2 regions of the Pseudoalteromonas sp. SWXJ133 genome follow, and region 1 is predicted to be linked to the other one. Evidence: predicted binding sites of a transcription regulator. Region 1 holds the regulator's gene; the other holds the start of a gene.
The links. Region 1 encodes sigma-54, which starts transcription at its own class of promoters, with help from an activator protein. Its sites were predicted from a motif close to GTTGGCACGNNNNTNGNNT; they were not measured.
Positions count from the first base shown of each region.

Region 2: the regulator sigma-54 is predicted to act here: its motif matches at 4,868-4,886, upstream of I6F40_RS12675 (hemerythrin domain-containing protein).

Region 1 is NZ_JADYXJ010000003.1:112,478-120,423, reverse strand. It holds gene rapZ (RNase adapter RapZ) at 1-808, opposite strand, end outside; gene ptsN (PTS IIA-like nitrogen regulatory protein PtsN) at 827-1,279, opposite strand; gene hpf (ribosome hibernation promoting factor) at 1,284-1,571, opposite strand; gene I6F40_RS03430 (RNA polymerase factor sigma-54) at 1,598-3,097, opposite strand; gene lptB (LPS export ABC transporter ATP-binding protein) at 3,167-3,892, opposite strand; gene lptA (lipopolysaccharide transport periplasmic protein LptA) at 3,889-4,434, opposite strand; gene lptC (LPS export ABC transporter periplasmic protein LptC) at 4,424-4,978, opposite strand; gene kdsC (3-deoxy-manno-octulosonate-8-phosphatase KdsC) at 4,975-5,526, opposite strand; gene I6F40_RS03405 (KpsF/GutQ family sugar-phosphate isomerase) at 5,527-6,498, opposite strand; gene I6F40_RS03400 (calcium/sodium antiporter) at 6,502-7,470, opposite strand; gene I6F40_RS03395 (ATP-binding cassette domain-containing protein) at 7,726-7,946, shown strand, end outside.
Region 2 is NZ_JADYXJ010000016.1:27,896-35,841, reverse strand. It holds gene I6F40_RS12690 (TonB-dependent receptor) at 1-634, opposite strand, end outside; gene I6F40_RS12685 (hypothetical protein) at 1,061-1,474, shown strand; gene I6F40_RS12680 (plasma-membrane proton-efflux P-type ATPase) at 1,762-4,278, shown strand; gene I6F40_RS12675 (hemerythrin domain-containing protein) at 4,401-4,826, opposite strand; gene I6F40_RS12670 (hypothetical protein) at 5,177-5,464, shown strand; gene I6F40_RS12665 (hypothetical protein) at 5,492-5,746, shown strand; gene I6F40_RS12660 (DUF6500 family protein) at 5,776-5,994, shown strand; gene I6F40_RS12655 (tetratricopeptide repeat-containing diguanylate cyclase) at 6,031-7,946, opposite strand, start outside.

The DNA of each region.
Region 1 (7,946 bases):
GATGTGTCATTGCAAAACTTTCACCGATGGTTTGCGCTAAATATACAGAGCGATGTTGTCCGCCTGTACACCCAATAGCAATAGTTAAATAACTGCGGTTATTTCGCTCTAAGTGCGGTAACCACGTTTGTACAAATGTTTGAATTTGCCATGTGAATTTTTGCACAATGCTGTGATTGGCCAAATAATCTTTAACGGGTTGATCTAACCCATTTAAAGGTTTTAATTCAGGTTCCCAATGTGGATTTGGTAAAAAGCGTGCATCAAATACATAGTCGGCTTCTTTTGGTATGCCGTATTTAAAACCAAATGATTCAAACGTGACAATCAGTTGCTTATCTTTTTTACCTAAAATCTTTTCACGAATAGATTCAGCAAGTTGATGAACACTCAAATCAGTCGTGTCTATCATAAAGTCGGCGCGAGTGATTAATACATCAAGTAATTCTTTTTCTTTTTTGATGGCTAAATCAAGAGGCAACGAGTCAATTGATAGTGGGTGTAATCTACGAGTTTCAGAAAAACGTTTGATCAATGTTTGATCGTCGCTATCTAAATAAAATAACGTAGGGTTTGCAAAGCCTGGCAAGTATTCAAGAATATCGTTAAATTCATCTTGTTGTTTAGGGATGTTACGCACATCAATGCTAACAGCAATTTTATCGTAGCTATCAGACACACTGCGAACTAATGAAGGAAGCAAGTTAACTGGAATATTATCTACGCAATAATAACCTAAATCTTCTACAACGCGTAAAGCAACCGACTTTCCAGAACCAGAACGGCCGCTTATGATAATTAACTCCATTTAACACCCTTTATAAAACTATGATTGATTGACAATAACTTGGTAAAGCTCAGTATCTGATTTTGCACTGCGTAACTGTTTACAAAAATCTTTGTTGTTTAGTTTATCAGCAATGGTTGCTAGAGTCTTTAAGTGCTGCTGGTTATCGCCATCTGGTACGATGAGTGCGACGAAAATATCAACAGGGCGATTATCGATCGCATCAAAATTTATTGGAGTTTCGCTAACGAGTACTAAAGCCAAAGGCTCTTCTGCACCGCTCATTCTTCCATGAGGAATGGCAATGCCACGCCCTATACCTGTACTACCCAATTTTTCTCTGCTCATTAAAGCATTAAGAATATCTTGTTGCGGTAGGTACGGAAGTTTGTCGTGAGCAAGTTCGCTAATGAACTCTAAAATTCTTTTTTTGCTATTAAAAAGGACCGCAGCTTTGCTGCAGTCCTGGCATATAAGTGAGCTTAATTTCATCATATTAGTGTCGAGCAAGCTTCTCTTTGTGTTTAATTACTTGTCGATCGAGCTTGTCGATCAACGAGTCAATGGCGGCATACATATCTTGATGTTCTGTAGAGGCAAATAGCTCAGCACCGCTTACGTGTATCGTGGCTTCTGCTTTTTGGTTTAATTTTTCTACATCGAGAATGACATGAACATTATTAATATGATCAGAGTGTCTTTCTAGCTTCGCAAATTTAGTATTAATATAGTCTCTTAGTGAATCGGTTAATTCTACGTGGCGACCAGTTAAGTTTAGTTGCATAAGCATTACCCTCTTAGTTTAGCGTCTTAAATCAAACTTTTACGTTGATTTGACGGTGGAATAGACAGAGATTCGCGATATTTTGCGATTGTGCGTCTCGCTACTTTAATTCCTTGCTCAGCCAATATATCCGCTATTTTGCTATCACTCAATGGTTTTACTGAGTTTTCTGCAGCGATTAATTTTCGGATAAGAGCACGTATAGCCGTAGATGAACATTCACCACCGTTTTCGGTGCTTACATGGCTTGAGAAAAAGTATTTTAGCTCAAATATACCACGGGGTGTGTGCATATACTTTTGGGTTGTTACGCGCGAAATCGTTGATTCGTGCATTTCTACCATTTCAGCAACATCATTTAAAACCATTGGTTTCATGGCTTCAGGGCCGTGTTCAAAAAAGCCTTGTTGTTGCTTAACAATGCAATTGGTTACTTTTAATAGCGTGTCATTTCTACTTTCTAAGCTTTTAATAAACCATTTAGCTTCTTGTAAATGCGAGCGAATAAACTGGCTGTCACCACTGGATTTTACAGTGCGAGACATTGCTGCGTATTGGCTATTAACACGAATTTTAGGCATGCTATCTGGGTTTAGTTCAACAACCCAGCGGCCTTTTATTTTTTTAACTGACACATCAGGAATAACATACTCAGATTCTTCTCTTACAATAGTATCTGCAGGTTTAGGGCTAAGAGTATGTATTAATGTCATTACTTCTTTAAGCTCTTCTTCTTTGAGCTTAGTTTTCTTCATTAATGTACGATAGTCACGAGCAGCTAATAAATCAATATGCTCGGTTAAAATCATTTTTGTTTCATTAATGTAAGGTGTTTCTTTGTCAAACTGGTTAAGCTGAATACACAAACACTCTTGTAAACTACGCGCAGCAATACCGACAGGATCAAACAGTTGGATGCGTTTTAATACAGCTTCAATTTCATCAAGTTCGACTTCGTTATCATCTTCGTTTTCTTGATTAAAGCTTTCTAAAATCTCTTCGCAGCTTAGTGTTAAAATACCTGAATCATCGACGGCTTCTACAATCGCAATAGCAATAGCTTCGTCTGTAGGGCTAAATGGCGTTAGTTGTAACTGCCACATTAAATACTCATGGAGCGTTTCAGTAGAGGCGCCTTGGTATATTGACTCGTCTTCAGGCATTGGACCTGATGATGCTGCAGGGGCGGCACTCATGTACTCATCCCAGCTAACATCCATAGCCATGTCGTCACTTAGCGTGTCTTTTGCAAGTGCTTCACCACTATCTTGTTCATATTCGCTTGGAGCATCATCGGCAGATGCGCTAACAGTTATGTCATCGGTATCAGCTTTTTGCTCGTTTTTACCTGCAGCGTCTTCTGAATAATCTGCCTCTTCAACCTCTAATAGCGGGTTGCTGTCGAGAGCTTCTTGTATTTCTTGCTGGAGATCCAATGTACTGAGTTGCAACAAACGAATAGCTTGTTGCAGCTGTGGAGTCATTGTAAGTTGCTGGCCCATGCGCAGCTGTAGTGATTGCCTCATGTATCTCTAACAATCCTTTTATGTTGTTATAATTAATACTAGCAGATGCTTAAAGACATGGCGTAAATGTTACAGCCTAAATTGCTCGCCTAAGTAAACATCGCGTACTGTTTTATCATTTAATACGTGTTCTGGAGTACCTGATGCAATCAGCTCCCCATGAGAAACAATGTAGGCTTTTTCACAAACATCAAGGGTTTCTCTTACGTTATGATCGGTAATCAATACACCAATCCCACGATTTTTGAGATGTTCTATTATTTTCTTTATATCTAATACCGAAATCGGGTCAACACCTGCAAATGGTTCATCCAATAATATAAATTTAGGATCGGCTGCCAGCGCACGTGCTATTTCCACGCGGCGACGTTCGCCACCCGATAATGCCATACCTTGGCTATCACGAATGTGTTGTATGCTAAATTCATCTAATAATTTATCGAGCGTGTCTTCTCGGGCTTGCTTATTTAACTCTTTGCGTGTTTCTAAAATTGCCATTAAGTTTTGATAAACAGTCAGTTTTCTAAAAATTGAAGACTCTTGTGGTAAGTAGCCAATGCCTAATCTAGCACGACTATGCATAGGTAAAAGAGTAATATCGTTATCATCGATAGAAATTTTACCTTTGTCGCTAGGTACAAGTCCCACAATCATATAAAACGTGGTGGTTTTACCTGCGCCGTTAGGACCAAGTAAACCAACAATACTGCCTGCTTTGACTTCAAGGCCGACGTTTTTGACAACTTCACGACCTTTATAGCTCTTTGCTAATAGTTCTGCTTTTAATGTACTCATGGCTGACCTTTATCGTCTTTTTTACTTTTTTTAGTTTCGATAGGCACTAAAATAGTGTGAACGCGGTCAGTTGAGTTTTCATCTTTTTCGGCACTGATTAACTGTTGTTCTATATCGTAGGTAATACTTTTAGCATTAATTTTTTGTCCTGCTTGCGATACTTCTGCATTACCAACGAGCGTTAAAAAACGTTTAGATACATCGTAACGAACTTCGTCTGCACTGGCGCTCATAGTTGTGCCATCTGATTGCTTCTCTTCAAAGCGAGCAGGGCTACCCGTGGCAATTAATAGTTGCTGGTTATCACCAAGTTCATCGCGCTTATGTACTTCGAGGCGGTCTGCTGTAATTCGGCGATTACCGTGAATAATCTCAACGTTTTTCTCAAAAATACCCACGTTAGCTTTTAATTGGCCTTCTTGCTTATCGGCGCTTATTGAAATTTGATTTGCAGCAGGTTGCGAGTTTTGCTCTGCAGCACTACTATTAAACGCTAGTATAAGTGTAGGAATAATAAGTGATTTTAATATTTTATTGGTCATAATATATGGTTCGCGTATGGTTAATTAGTTTTATCACTTCGGTTTTTAAGTCGGCTTCTAGGCCTTTACCAGTGATTTTTAAATTGGGTCCGGTGATGATAACGGGTTGCTCCGAACGCATTGTTAATAGCTTTATATCTACCTGAATATTATCAGCATTGATTTTGTCTATCATGGCGTTATCGGTTAAGTTTTTGGCAACCACATTACCTTCTAAAATTAATTGCTTGTCTTCGTATAATGTTGCTTCGTCTGCATTTATTTGCCACGTTTGCTTTTCGTTATATAAAGTAAAAATGGGTTTTTCAAAAAATGTAAAACCTAATTGCTGATATAGCTCCATTTTAGCAGCAGTGACTTTGTGGCTAATTTTACCTTGCTCGTCATAGGCTGTTTGTTTGAGTTCAATAGCTATGTAGTCAGGTTTTGCAATAACTTCAGGCTCAGCCTGAGGTGCAACATTAGTTTGTGTAAAATAAGGGTACCAAAGCCAAACCATACAGCTAATGAATAAAACGCTTAATATTATGCGCGCTGCATTCATGAACTAGTGCCTTGTGTAGTTAATGCTTTACCATTTTCAAGCATGAGCAGGTCGGTAAGCTCTCTCACTGCGCCAAAGCCGCCAGGCATTTGCGTTACATAGTGTGATAAACGTTTAATAAGTGGATGGGCATCATTTACTGCAACAGCAAAGCCGACGAATTCCATAACGGGCATGTCAGGACCATCATCACCGATATAAGCAATTTGTTCATCACTAAGGTTGAGTTTATCTTTTAGCTCTTGATAGGCAATGAGCTTATTTTCTTGGCCTTGATAAATATGCTGTACGGTTAAGCTGCTCATACGTTGTTGCACTATTTGTGAATGACGACCAGTAATTACAGCAACTTCAAAGCCACTGTTTATAAGCGCTTTAATGCCAAAACCATCTTTTGTATTAAATGCTTTTAGCTCTTCACCTTGATTACCAAGATAAATACGGCCATCAGAAAATACACCATCAATATCGCATATAAGTAGCTTTACTTTTTTAGCGCGTGCTTTTGCATCATCGCTCAGCGGTTGATAGAGTTCTTCAAATTGCATTTATAACACTCCTGCTTTTAATAGGTCTTGCATGTTCAATGCGCCAATAGGCTGATTTAGCTCATTGACAACGATTAAGCCATTTATACGTTTGTGTTCCATAATATTAAGCGCTTCAGCGGCTAAAATATCTTGCGTAGCCGTAGTACATGACTTAGTCATAACAACATCTATTTGTGTTGTATGAATATCAATTCTTTGCTCTAAAATACGACGTAAATCGCCATCGGTAAATAGGCCTACTAATTGCTGATTATCATCAACAATGGCTGTCATGCCTAACCCTTTAGCAGACATTTCAATAAGGGCGTCTTTAACTGTTTGTGAAACGCTAATAATAGGTGTATTTACGCCGCCGTGCATAACATCTTTTAAAGTGAGTAATAAGCGCTTACCTAAACTACCACCTGGGTGAGATAACGCGAAGTCATCAGCAGTAAAGCCGCGAGCTTCTAATAATGCAACTGCCATGGCATCGCCCATCGCAAGTGTTGCAGTGGTACTTGATGTAGGAGCTAGTCCCAATGAGCAGGCTTCTTTTTCTACTTTAATGCACACATGCACATTAGCAAGGGTCGCCATGGTTGATTGCGTATTGCCAGTCATCGATATCATTTTGGCACCAAGTCGTTTTAAAACGGGAATGATATTTAAAACTTCGCTGGTCTCACCTGAATTAGAAATAAGCATAACCACGTCATTTTTAGTGATCATACCTAAATCACCATGACTTGCTTCACCAGGGTGAACAAAAAATGCAGGACTGCCAGTGCTTGCAAGGGTTGCTGCTATTTTATTGCCAATATGACCTGATTTACCCATACCAATGACAATAATACGGCCTTCACAGTCGTACATTAATTGGCATGCGTTATGAAAATTCTCATCTACATATTGTGCAATATCACTAAGTGCTTGGCGTTCAACATCTAAAACGCGAAGGCCTTGTTCAATAAAATTTAGCGTTGCCATTATTTACCCTACTTGACTAAAAATATACCCTTGGTAACCCAAAAACGCTATTAGCAATAAGCCGCCTTCTACTCTATTGATACGTTGGGTGCCTCTAAAGTTCAATGACATAATAATAAGAGCAAGTGTTGCGCCAATCATAATTAATACGTCTCGGCTTACTAATGATGGGTCAATGGCAGAAGGGTTAATAATACCGGCAAGTGGTAATACCGCTAGAATATTAAATATGTTTGAGCCAACAATATTACCTAGTGCTAAATCATCTTCATTTTTAAGTACACCTGCAACCGAAGCGGCAAGTTCAGGCAAACTAGTACCGATGGCAATAATTGTTAAGCCAATGACTAAGTCGCTTAAGCCGAAGTATTTAGCAATATCTACAGCCGAACCTATTAAAAAATGAGAGCTAACAGGTAGGAGTATCATGCCGACAACTAACCAAAATACCGCTTTTTTCGTAGGTACATCGTTAGGGACGTCGTCGCAGGCTTCTGAGACAAATGGGTCATCTTGGTTTTTTGCACGCATAGATACAATAATTAACCCACCGATGAATACGATAAAGCCAACCAAAAGTGCAACACCTTCATTAAATGAAAAGTAGTTATCTGAGAACACATACCAAGTAGCTAAAGATACGAGCATCACTAATGGCATTTCACGTTTTAATGTACTTGATGAAACTGAAAGAGGGCGAAATAGAGCAGTGATACCTAACACAAGTAAAATGTTTGTAATATTAGAGCCAACAGCATTGCCAACCGCTGTGTCGGTTTTGTTAGCCAGAGCGGCAGAGGCTGAAACCATCATTTCGGGTGCTGAAGAGCCCATAGCTACCACGGTTAAACCAACAATAAGTGTAGGTACACCAAAGTTTTTAGCAAGAGCCGCAGCGCCATAAACAAACCTGTCTGCACTCCAAACAAGAGCTGCAAAACCAAGAATTAAAATAACAAACGAGGTAACCATTGTGTTAAGCCAGTTATACAAAATACGGATGGCGCGAATAGTAACAAAAGCCAAGATGAAAGTATAAATAAAAGAGTAAGGTCAACTACGTAACAATGCTGCTTTTAAACAGCTAATTTAAAAATTTAAGCCGGGGTTAAGCTGTTTTAAGCGAGTCTTATAATCCTTTTCATGGATGTATTACAAAATCTTACGAATTGTTTTTTCCATCTTTGACAAAAAAGCTTTAAAATAGGTGCACTAGTGAACATTTTTATGGAGAGCGACTTGTCGCAATCAATAGTAGAAGTCAAGGATGTTAGCTTTTCGAGAGGCAATAGAACTATATATAAAAATATGAGTTTTAGCGTTCCTAAAGGTAAAATTACTGCGATCATGGGGCCAAGCGGAATTGGCAAAACCACTATGTTGCGTTTAATTGGTGGTCAGCTTAAACCAGATTCAGGTGATATTTTATTTGAAGGTGGCAGCATTCC
Region 2 (7,946 bases), on a different contig from region 1:
CTCTAAAACCTACCTTGTCTTTTACAATCGGTGCGCTGTAATCTACTAAAACACTGTACTGATCCCATCGACCTGCAGATACAGTTGCTTTGCCTTTACTTTCGTCAGTTGATGCTTTTTTAGAATGTAAGTTTACAAAACCACCGTTGCGTTGGCTTGAGCCAAATAATACCGGCGGCGCGCCTTTTACCACGTCTATCTGTTCTATAGAGTTGAACGATAACGGCACGCCAAAGCCATTATTACCTGCTTGGCGGCGTGTACCATCTTGGAAAAGCTCACCTAGTTGCCCACGAATAGTAGGTAAACTGGGTGCCCCAAAACCACTGGCTGAATAGGTATTAGGGCTTACGGCAAGTACATCTTGTAAAGTCGTAATATTGAGTTGTTCTATTAACTCGCTTGAAATTGGTGTGACTGAGCGGGCTATATCTTGTAGGGCTAAGTTGTCGCCAAAAGGGCCGTCTACAGTGGCGTTTTTAACCGAAAGACCTTGAGATTTAATAACTTGGCCTGCCACCTCAATGCGTTCTATTGCGCCATCTTTTGTTGTTTTTGATTCTTCGGCTGCAAAAGCATTAAGTGGTGTATTTAATATGGTGGCTAGGGAAAGTGCTAAATATGCGTGTTTCAAACGTTTTCTCTCTACGGTTAAAATGTTGTTGGCGATAAAGACCGAAAGGATTAAAAATAAATTTCAGTAAAATTTCGATTCTTTTTGTTTTTTAGAACATAACAAAACGGATGCATTATAAAGGTGGTAATTAAGTACTATTGTTTTATTAGTTGATAAAATATTAATAGAGCGATTGTATTAGAGTGAATGTAAATATTTGCTTTTAATGGGCTTTTTTAATTATAGACTACTTTTCACCTGCTAACATTTTAAAATTGTTAACTTTTACGCAGCATTTTAAAATTCCTAAAATAAGCTTCACTTTTATTACTACAAGGCTTAATTACTTTTTTATTTAAAATAATTAAATTTTTTTGAAATAAAAAATAACTTATACGGTCTAGGTTACTTCAACGTTTATTAATATTCATTTAAGGAAATTTTATGACAGGTTCAATGAGTTCTGATGTGCAAAACCGTTTGCAATGGTCACTTTTATCTTTGCGTTTAGGCGTATTTATTGTAATGGTTATGTGGACGTTCGATAAATTTGTAAACCCTGGTCATAGCGCACGTATTTTTGAACATTTTTACGGTATTAGTGGCTCATCTGATATAGTTGCTTATGTTATCGGTGCTCTACAACTTATATTAGTATTGGCATTTTTAGCGGGTATTAAAAAGCGCATAACTTACGGAATCATTTTTGTAATGCATGGCTTATCAACGCTTTCTTCGTACAACCAGTATATAGATGGCTTTAACAACTTATTATTCTTCACTGCATGGCCAATGTGGGCTGCGTGTTTTGCACTTTACTTATTACGCGACCAAGACGTGAAATTTACTGTAAAGTAATAAAACAATAGCTATACCCTTAAGGTTGTAGCTAAAAATACATTGGGCTGAGTTATTTACTATTTCAGCCCAATGTATAGCCTTTGAGCACTTCTTCTAATAATCCAATCTCTTTGTCATCTTCTAAAAATAATCCTTTTTATATTATTTCATCTTAAATATTGCGTTAGATCAAAGTTAATATATTTGTAAGAACAATATCGACAGCTTTAGTTTATGTTAGCTATACGGTTAGTAGGTTTTAATTACCTCAAGTTATTCAACTCAATGTTGTATAGAAGGCTCGTATGGAAAAGGTCAAAATTTCGTCAGTGCATCAATCATCAAATCGTTCAGTAAACAAGTCTTCACATAATCAAAATTGCGATGAATGGAGTAAGCTCGATTTAGCACAATTACAAGCAAAGCTAAAAACATCATCCAACGGGTTAAGCCAAACTGATGCCACACAAAGATTGGCACAATATGGACCTAACGAACTAGTTGAAGAAAAAACAAACCTACTACTCAAATTCTTATCTTACTTTTGGGGACCAATACCGTGGATGATCGAGGCTGCTATTATTTTATCGGCGCTTGCTAAGCACTGGGCTGATTTTTTTATTATTCTTGTATTATTGTTGTCCAACGTATTGGTTGGCTTTTGGGAAGAGCATCAAGCGGGTAATGCAATTGCTGCATTAAAAGCAAAATTAGCCAACAAAGCACGCGTTCGCCGCGATACTCAATGGCAAAATTTAAATGCCAGCGAACTTGTACCGGGTGATGTTATTAGAATGCGGATGGGCGATATAGTGCCTGCAGATGCGCGTTTGCTAAATGGTGATCCAGTAGAAGTCGATCAATCGTCACTTACGGGTGAGTCGTTACCGGTTGTAAAGTCGGCGGGTGAAACTGTTTATTCGGGCTCTATTATTCGCCAAGGTGAAATTGAGGCAATAGTATACGCAACCGGCGCTAATACCTTTTTTGGTAAAACAGCACAGTTAGTGCAAGGGGAGCGAACCGCAAGTCATTTTCAGCGTGCGGTGCTTAAAATTGGTAATTATTTAATAATGCTTGCTGCGGCTTTAGTGCTGCTTATAGTTATTGTTGCTTTGTTTCGCGATGATCCAATGATTACCACATTGCAGTTTGCACTCGTATTAACCGTTGCGGCAATACCAGTCGCCATGCCAACAGTGCTATCAGTTACTATGGCTGTAGGCGCTCGTTTATTGGCTAAAAAGCAAGTGGTTGTAACACGTTTAGCTGCAATTGAAGAGCTAGCAGGTGTTGATATTCTTTGTTCCGATAAAACAGGCACATTGACACAAAACCTATTAACGTTAGGTGACCCGTTTTATATCGAAAACTCAATAAATAAAGGCTCTGCTGAGCAAGTTATATTGTACGCGGCATTAGCATCTCGCTCAGAAAATAACGATCCGATTGACTTAGCTGTATTACAAAGCGTAAAAGCTGAGCAGCATCTAGATTCTTATCATATAGAGCATTTTCAGCCATTTGATCCTGTGAGCAAACGTACTGAAGCATTAATTAAAAATGCTGATGGTAAAGCGTTTAAAGTGACCAAAGGTGCACCGCAGGTTATTTTAGCTTTGTCGGCTAATATTGAGGTAGTTAAAACTCAAGTTGAGGCATCGATAGATGAATTTGCAGCACGTGGGTTTCGCTCTTTAGCGGTTGCTAAAACAGACGAGCAAGGTAAATGGCAATTTATAGGCGTATTGCCGCTTTTTGATCCACCGCGTGAAGAAGCAATACAAACCATTGCCGATGCAAAAGAAATGGGTATGAGCGTTAAAATGGTCACGGGCGACCAAGTGGCCATTGCGCGCGAAACTGCAAGTAAACTGGGTTTAGGAACAAACATTCTTGATGCTAGTGGGTTTGGTGCAACTGAGCATCATCAAGCCACACAGTTAGATGATTCTATCGAGAGCGCTGACGGATTCGCACAAGTATTTCCTGAGCATAAATACCATATTATTGATGTGCTTCAGCATAGAGGGCACATTGTTGGTATGACAGGAGATGGCGTAAATGACGCGCCAGCACTTAAAAAAGCTGATTGTGGTATTGCTGTATCGGGTGCTACAGATGCAGCGCGTTCAGCAGCATCAATTGTGTTAATGACCGATGGCTTATCGGTTATTATTGATGCAGTTAAAGAAAGCCGAAAAATATTTCAACGCATGAACAGTTACGCTATTTACAGGGTTGCTGAAACACTGCGCGTACTACTTTTTATGGCAATGGCGATATTAATTTTTAACTTTTATCCGTTAACCGCAGTCATGATTGTAATGCTTGCTTTACTTAACGATGCCGCCATTTTGTCTATTGCATACGACAATGTGCATTATCAAAATAAGCCCGAAACATGGAATATGCGGCTCGTTTTGGGTATTGCATCTGTGCTGGGAATTGTAGGACCAATTGCAGCCTTTGGTTTATTTTACTTGGGCGATAAAGTATTTGAACTCGACCGCCCTCATCTTCAAACATTAATGTACTTATTACTTTCTGTAGCAGGGCATTTGACTATATTTTTAGCGCGTACCCGAGGTCCATTTTGGTCTATTAAACCGTCTGCTATATTAATGGTCGCTGTATTTGGCACGCAAGTTATAGCAACACTTATTGCTGTTTATGGTGTGTTTATGACCCCACTAGGATGGGGATGGGCACTTGCTGTGTGGGCATATGCTTTGGTGTGGTTTTTTATTAACGATGGTTTAAAGCTAGTGGCGTATCGAATTTTTGATCCGACAGAAGCACCCTTACTAGAGAAGAGTTAGAGCATAGGTTTAGATATAAAAAGTGGTTATAAGCCAAGTGGCTTATAACCAATAGTACACAAGGGAGTGTATATAAGGTGGTTCAATTATTTGTGAGTAAAGTTACTCACAAATAAAAAGTATTAGTGCATTGCATCGTTATACTGCTTTGCCAAGCTTTGTTTTTGCCCTTCGGTTAGTGCTTTACCTGCTAATTGAAATACTTCGTGTTCTTCTTCACTTAAATGATGATGTACTAAATGGTGCAACTTTTTAGCTGCAACTAACCATGCAGATGAGCTCATTTTGGTATCTTCAAGTTGTTCAATTAATTCATCAATTTCGTGATGTTCAGCTACGCTGTGGCGCGCTTTTTCATGAGTTAAGTCATCAAACATAAGTGGATTGTAAAAGTAACGTTCTTCAAATTTTGCGTGTTGTTCTAGTTCTGTTTTTAGCTCGTCCATTAGCGTGTGGCGCTGCTCTGTGTCGCCGTGCGTTTGAATAAGCGCATCTACTAATTCTCGTTGTTTGTCATGGTCATGACGTAGTGCTTCAAAAATATTCATAACTAATCCTTTTACAATTTATTTGCTTATATCACTAAAACTAGCAAACTAGATGCCAAATATTAAGTTGATGTATTTTATTGCTTTTATTTTGATTTTTTATTTTTAGGCTGCTATCACTGTAAATTTTACAGTGATATGAATGCAATAATTTCAGGCTTTTACATAGTTCAATTATAGAAGTGAGTATAAATTCCTACAGAACCTTACAAATATTTACTGGTTGTTTATTTTATTGCAGTGATAAAGTAGCAACATTATTTAGGTACAATCTATATGTATTACTTCCACATATAATACCAATCGGTATAAATGCAGGTAGCACGTTAACTTTATAGGATAGTTTAAGGATGAACATAAAAAGCCCCATCGCCGCATTATTGCTGTGCGCTTTACTAAGTGCTTGTAGTACAGCCCCACGTTCTGACCCTAACTTATGCATTGAAGAGGCCGAAACGGTTGATCGAAATGGCGCTCAAACAAGCTCAGAAGTTTATAATCAATGCATTAGCGCACAAATTAAAAAGGATGAAAAAAATGACACTTTTTTTGATGCTATAGGTACGTTCTTTTTTGAATTTTTTTGTAATGGTGGTAGAAAAGTAAATAGGCTAACTTGCAGCTGTAATTTAAATTAAATAAGTTGCGTAAAAATAGGATTAGTTATGAAGCAATTGTTGATAGCAATTTCACTTTTTTTATTACTAAGCGCTTGTGCGGCGCAGCCTTATGCAGGCTCGGCAAAATGTATGGAACAAGCAGATATTGCATACGAAACCGATACACGTAAAAATGAGACACTAGATAATGAATGCAAAGCTGCAAAAGTAAATACGCCTAATAAAGAGCTTGAGAATCATGGCTTGGTTGATAGAAGCCTTTTACAGCTAATCGTTAGCTTTTTAAATGGCGTATTTTAATAGTAAAAATATAATTAAATAAGGTATGTATGAGGGAAGAACTAAGAGCAAAAATAATTACCGTGTGCGATAAAAAAATAGCAGCTAAAGGCGAAAATGTAGGGCTTTCTTTTTATGCATTTTTTGCCAATAAAAACGACGACCCAGAGCTACTTATGGAAGCTGCTACTTGGTGGATACACACCCATAAATTAGATCATTTTGTAAAAGCACATAAAATTAAACAGATGGTTTTAGATGGACTTTAGTCAAGTAAATGAGCCAATACTTTTAGCTGTGTTTATTTAATCAACAACGACTTGGTTTCTTCCGTTTTCTTTTGCTTTATAAAGTAATTTATCTGCATGCTTAATAAGAACATCTAGTGTGCTTTTTACAGGGCCACTTACAGAGGCCCCTGCACTAAAGGTGATTTTTGTATCTGTAGGAAAGTCTTCTATATTACTGCAATGCTCGGCGAAGCTAATGGCGAGTCGGTTAAATATATCGCGAATTATTCGTTCATCAACCGTATTTAGTGCAAATAACCATTCTTCGCCGCCGTAACGACCAAACTGATGATCATTACATAGTGTTTCTTTTGCAGCTTTTGCAAAGGCAATAAGAACTAAATCTCCAACATCGTGACCAAAATGGTCGTTAACTTTTTTAAAGTAGTCTAAGTCAACAATTGCTATCGTCATTTTACCTTCACCAAGCTTTGCTTCTGCTGCGCGCATTATTCCTCTGCGATTAGGGCAATTTGTTAGATAATCTGTTAATGAAATATCGTGATATTTTTGACGTTGTCGAGCTTGCCGATAAAATAAAAATAATGAAGCGATCACTAAAATAAATGCAATAGCAGCGCTAAGTCGCCAAATTATTTTTTGTTGGTACTCTTCTTTAGCTTGTAGTTCACTAATGTCTTTTGCGTACTCTAGTTGCTGTATTTTTTCTTCTTTTTCTTTTACTTCAAACTGCACCTGTAGTGTTTTTATATTATTTTCACTGGTAGCTTCGTAGTGTTTTTTTGTATAAAGGAGCTTTTGTTCAATTGCTTCAAAAGCCTCGTCAGTGTAGTTAAGGCGTCGCTTTAGCTCATAGCGTTTACCTAAAAAATCGGCTTTATAAATACTGCGGCTGAATTTATCTAATTTTAAAAACACCTCATCGTTTGCTTCATTTGCTTGATCAAGTAAATTTAGTTTTATATATATGTCAGCTAACAAAATGAGCGATGCGAGTTGCATGTCGTGAACACCTGCAGAACGAGCAAGCTCAATATTTTCTTTAGTTAAAGTTAAAGCTTTATCGTAGTTTGCTTGTAAGTACTCAATACTAGCAATTGAGTACTGAGCAAAGGTTAAGCCTTTTTGCATATTAGCTTTTTTAAAATAGAGCAATGCTTTGTCTAGGTATGTTAAGGCATCTTTAGGTTTTTCTATCTCAAGCAATATATTGCCTAAACTCCAATATGCTTTTGCAGTAAAAAGCCCATCTTGTGTTTGCTCATATGCCGCAACCGCTTTTTTTGCATAATATACGGCTTTGTCTTTTTCGTTTAGATAATTGTATGCATCAGCTATTTTTCTAAAAAAGTATCCTTGAGATGCTGAATCGTCATCTTTTAATGCTAATTCTAACCCCTCTAGTGCAACATTTAGGGTCTTTTTCAATGAATCTGTATCGGTGTAATAGTAAGCAAGTGCTCGTAAAATAATGATTTTTTCTTTAGTTGAATGCTGTTGCAAGCTTTCTTCTAATTTTGTGGCTAGCGTTTGTGCTGGAGCTGGGTTTGGCTCCCTCGCTAGAGACTTGAGTTGTGATTCGAGAAATAATAAATATACACTTTTTTGATTTGGTAACTCTTTGTTCTTTAAGTAATAGGATAAGTGTGTGTTTAACGCTTCATATTTTTCTTGTCTAAAAAGTAACTCCGCATACAAAGCGGCCGCTTCTAGATGAAGGTTTTCCCAATTTTGCTCTTTGCTTATTTTAAACGCTTGAGTGAGTTTGTCTTCATTTTGAAGATAGTCTAATTCATTCAGTTTTATGTTGTTGATCAGGACTTGAGTTGTGCCAAAGTCTAGCGCATGTAAAGTTGCACTTAATGAGTCGCCGTTAGCTGAGGCAAGCTTACTTAAAAGTAAAAATAAAAGGAGAACAATATACTTTGCCCATAAAGTATTACCTAAAACCTTTATTTGTGTATTGTTAG